2 regions of the Streptomyces sp. NPDC033216 genome follow, and region 1 is predicted to be linked to the other one. Evidence: predicted binding sites of a transcription regulator. Region 1 holds the regulator's gene; the other holds the start of a gene.
What was found. Region 1 encodes HrcA, which represses chaperone genes, less so after heat shock. Its sites were predicted from a motif close to TTNGCACTCNGNNNNNCNGAGTGCNAA; they were not measured.

Region 1 (2,199 bases):
CGCGTCACCTGCGACACCTCGCCGCGGCCGCGGCACATGTCACAGGTCTGCGCGGTGGTCCCCGGCGCGGCGCCCTCACCGCTGCACGTGGCGCAGATGATCGCCGTGTCGACCTGGATGTCCTTGGTCGTGCCGAAGGCCGCCTCCTCGAGGTCGATCTCCAGCCGGATCATCGCGTCCTGGCCACGACGGGTGCGCGAGCGCGGCCCGCGCTGCGACGCCGTGCCGAAGAAGGCGTCCATGATGTCGGAGAAGTTGCCGAAACCGCCGGCCCCGAAGCCGCCCGCGCCGCCGCCCGCCTGGGACAGGGGGTCGCCGCCGAGGTCGTAGACCTGCTTCTTCTGCGGGTCCGACAGCACCTCGTAGGCGGCGTTGATCTCCTTGAACCGCTCCTGGGTCTTCGGATCGGGGTTCACGTCCGGGTGCAGCTCGCGTGCGAGCCGCCGGAAGGCCTTCTTGATCTCTTCCTGCGACGCGTCGCGGCGCACGCCGAGAACGGCGTAATAGTCCGTGGCCACTTACGACTCCGCCAGGATCTGTCCGACGTACCGTGCCACTGCGCGTACCGCTCCCATCGTTCCCGGGTAATCCATGCGGGTCGGTCCGACCACGCCGAGCTTGGCGACTGCCTCGCCGCCCGAACCGTAGCCGACCGACACCACCGAAGTGGAGTTGAGTCCCTCATAGGCGTTCTCGTGACCGATGCGTACGGTCATGCCCGAATCCCCCGCCTCGCCGAGGAGCTTGAGGAGCACGACCTGCTCCTCCAAGGCTTCCAGGACGGGGCGGATCGTGAGGGGAAAGTCATGTCCGAAGCGGGTGAGATTGGCGGTGCCGCCGATCATCAGCCGCTCCTCGTTCTCCTCGACGAGCGTCTCCAGCAGCGTGGAGAGCACCGTCGTGACCGTGCCGCGGTCCTCGATCTCGAAGGCGTCGGCCAGGTCCTCGACCAGACGCGGCACGTCGCTGAAGCGGCGGCCCGCGACCCGGCTGTTCAGCCGCGCCCGCAGATCCGCCAGCGAGGCCTCGCCGAAGGGCGCCGGGCAGTCCACCATCCGCTGCTCCACCCGTCCGGTGTCCGTGATCAGCACCAGCATCAGCCGGGCGGGCGCCAGCGACAGCAGCTCGACGTGCCGCACGGTGGAGCGGGTCAGGGACGGGTACTGCACGACGGCGACCTGCCGGGTGAGCTGCGCGAGCAGCCGAACGGTCCGTGCCACGACGTCGTCGAGGTCCACGGCGCCGTCGAGGAAGTTCTGGATGGCCCGTCGCTCGGGGGCCGTCATCGGCTTGACGCCGGCCAGCTTGTCGACGAACAGCCGGTAGCCCTTGTCGGTGGGGATGCGCCCGGCGCTGGTGTGCGGCTGGGCGATGTACCCCTCGTCCTCCAGGGCGGCCATGTCGTTGCGGACCGTCGCCGGGGAGACGCCGAGGTTGTGCCGCTCGGTGAGCGCCTTGGAACCCACGGGTTCCTCGGTGCCGACGTAGTCCTGGACGATGGCGCGCAGCACTTGGAGCCTGCGTTCACTCAGCATCCGCGCTCACCTCCAGAAGTCGTCCCCGGTCCCACCGGGGGCCTCGCCTGGCACTCTTCACATCCGAGTGCCAGCGTTCCCCGGCCCAGTGTACGGCTGTGGGGTACACCCCGGGCAAGGTCGGTCGCCCGGCGGGGCTGCCAGGGCTAGCGTCGCGGTATGACGGTGACTTGGGAAGAGCTGGGGTGGGAGCGGGTCGCGACGGGAATCGGCCGGTGCCGGCTCCCGGGCTGGGACTGCACGGTGGGGCTGGTCGTCGGGGAAGGGCGGGCCCTGTTGGTGGACGCGGGGTCGAGTCTCGCCGAGGGCGCCCGGCTGCGGCTGCGCGCCGAGGAACTGGCCGGTCACCGTGTGACGGATCTCGCGCTCACGCACCCCCACTTCGACCATGTCCTCGGGACGGCGGCCTTCGCCGGCGCGGAGGTCTACGCGGCGGTGGGCGCGGAGACGGTACCGGCGGAGGAACTGCGCGCCGACGCGGTCCGCAACGGCCTCGACGAGGCCGCGGCCGCGGCGGCGGCGGACACGCTGGTGCGGCCCCGCCATCTGGTGTGCGGTGAGTGGACGCTCGACCTGGGCGGCGGCCGGCAGGTCCTGCTGGCGAACGTCGGCCCCGGTCACACCGCGCACGACCTCGCCGTCCTCGTCCCGGCGGGCCCTGGTT
Region 2 (2,199 bases), on a different contig from region 1:
CGAAGACCACCGTCGTCCTCAACACGGGGGACGGCCTCAAGACCCTCGACGCGGTGGCCGGCACCGGCCTGACCGCCACCATCCGCCCGAACCTGGACTCCTTCCGAGAGGCTGGCCTCGCATGAGCGTGACCGTCCGCATCCCCACCATCCTGCGCACCTACACCGGTGGCAGGGCCGAGGTCCCGGCCGAGGGCGTCACCCTCGGCGAGGTCATCTCCGACCTGGAGAAGAACCACACCGGCATCGCCGCCCGCGTCCTCGACGACCAGGGCAAGCTGCGCCGGTTCGTCAACGTGTACGTCAACGACGACGACGTCCGTTTCGAGCAGGGGCTGGACACCGCGACACCGGACGGCGCCGGTGTCTCCATCATCCCGGCCGTGGCCGGCGGCTGACCGGTGTTCCGTACCCGCCGGTAGTAACCGTCGGTAAGGGTAATTACCGAGAGTTCATCCAATTGCCTCCTCCGCGAGAGAAGCGGAGGGGGCAATTCAGTGTGGTTGAGCGCGGTACAGTTGGGGAACGCGCCGCCCATTGCATGCCGGTCGCATATGAGGCCCGTCGGCGCGGACGATGAGAAGTAGCCAAAGTGTGCATGCCTTTTGCGCCTTTCATTACCTTTGCGGGGCCCGACTTGCCCTGAATTCGGACGAATGCTCACTCTTCCCCGGAGCCTTCGCGTCCAGATTTCTCGTCCGATTGACCTGTTGCAGAGGGCAGTTGGACAGATACATTCGGCCGCGGTCGACGCGTTCCGGCGCACGCCCCCAACCAACTGGGGGGTGAGGTCTGACCCGGATCCGCGAAGTGCGGGTCTGTGCAAGGGCCAGTAATAGGGGAGTTAGGCATGGCTCAGGGCACCGTCAAGTGGTTCAACGCGGAGAAGGGGTACGGCTTCATCGCGGTCGACGGTGGTGCGGATGTTTTCGTCCACTACAGCGCGATCCAGATGGACGGATACCGCACCCTGGAAGAGGGCCAGCGGGTCGATTTCGAGATCTCGCAGGGTCAGAAGGGGCCGCAGGCGGACATGGTCCGGCTCGCGACCGGCTGAAGCACGCGCCGACTTGCAGCGACGTTCTTCTGTTCCATCGCGAAGGGCTCGCACCTCCCGGGGTGCGGGCCCTTCAGCATGTCCGGGGCTGCTCCCGCCCGTCCGGCCGGCACCCTTCGACGATCCCGCCGCAGGGGTTCCGGTCGTCCGAGTGCCGCCCCCTCGACGAGGCCGCCGCGCGGGCGCACCTTGCACTCGGACGTGTCGAGTGCTAATCATTGGCGTTAGCACTCTGAAGGTGAGAGTGACAACGAAGGACCGGGTCGGTGAGGCCCGCAGGCCAGGTGGGGCAAGGAACCACGGGGCAGGCGAGCCGTCCGTCGCGGGCGCGGGCGCGGTCCGAAGGAATCACCCCCAGTCCTGGAGGGACCACTTCACATGGCCAAGATCATCGCGTTCGACGAGGAGGCGCGGCGCGGCCTCGAGCGCGGCATGAACCAGCTCGCGGACGCCGTGAAGGTGACGCTCGGCCCCAAGGGCCGCAACGTCGTCCTCGAGAAGAAGTGGGGCGCCCCCACGATCACCAACGATGGTGTCTCCATCGCCAAGGAGATCGAACTCGAGGACCCGTACGAGAAGATCGGCGCCGAGCTGGTCAAGGAAGTCGCCAAGAAGACGGACGACGTCGCCGGTGACGGTACGACCACGGCCACCGTGCTGGCCCAGGCGCTGGTCCGCGAGGGCCTGCGCAACGTGGCCGCCGGCGCCAACCCGATGGCCCTCAAGCGCGGTATCGAGAAGGCCGTCGAGGCCGTCTCCGGTGCCCTGCTCGAGCAGGCGAAGGATGTCGAGACCAAGGAGCAGATCGCTTCGACGGCCTCCATCTCCGCCGCCGACACCCAGATCGGCGAGCTGATCGCCGAGGCCATGGACAAGGTCGGCAAGGAAGGCGTCATCACCGTCGAGGAGTCGCAGACCTTCGGGCTCGAGCTGGAGCTCACCGAGGGCATGCGCTTCGACAAGGGCTACATCTCGGCGTACTTCGCGACCGACATGGAGCGTATGGAGGCCGTCCTCGACGACCCGTACATCCTGATCGCGAACTCCAAGATCGCCAACGTCAAGGACCTGCTCCCGCTCCTGGAGAAGGTCATGCAGTCGGGCAAGCCGCTGCTGATCATCGCCGAGGACGTCGAGGGCGAG

Region 2: the regulator HrcA is predicted to act here: its motif matches at 1,245-1,271, upstream of groL (chaperonin GroEL).

Annotation. Positions count from the first base shown of each region.
Region 1 is NZ_JBVIQK010000001.1:410,937-413,135, forward strand. Features, by position in the region: gene dnaJ (molecular chaperone DnaJ) at 1-518, opposite strand, end outside; gene hrcA (heat-inducible transcriptional repressor HrcA) at 519-1,535, opposite strand; gene ACZ5Y0_RS01820 (MBL fold metallo-hydrolase) at 1,695-2,199, shown strand, end outside.
Region 2 is NZ_JBVIQK010000005.1:69,093-71,291, forward strand. Features, by position in the region: gene thrC (threonine synthase) at 1-125, shown strand, start outside; gene ACZ5Y0_RS12060 (MoaD/ThiS family protein) at 122-397, shown strand; gene ACZ5Y0_RS12065 (cold-shock protein) at 850-1,056, shown strand; gene groL (chaperonin GroEL) at 1,435-2,199, shown strand, end outside.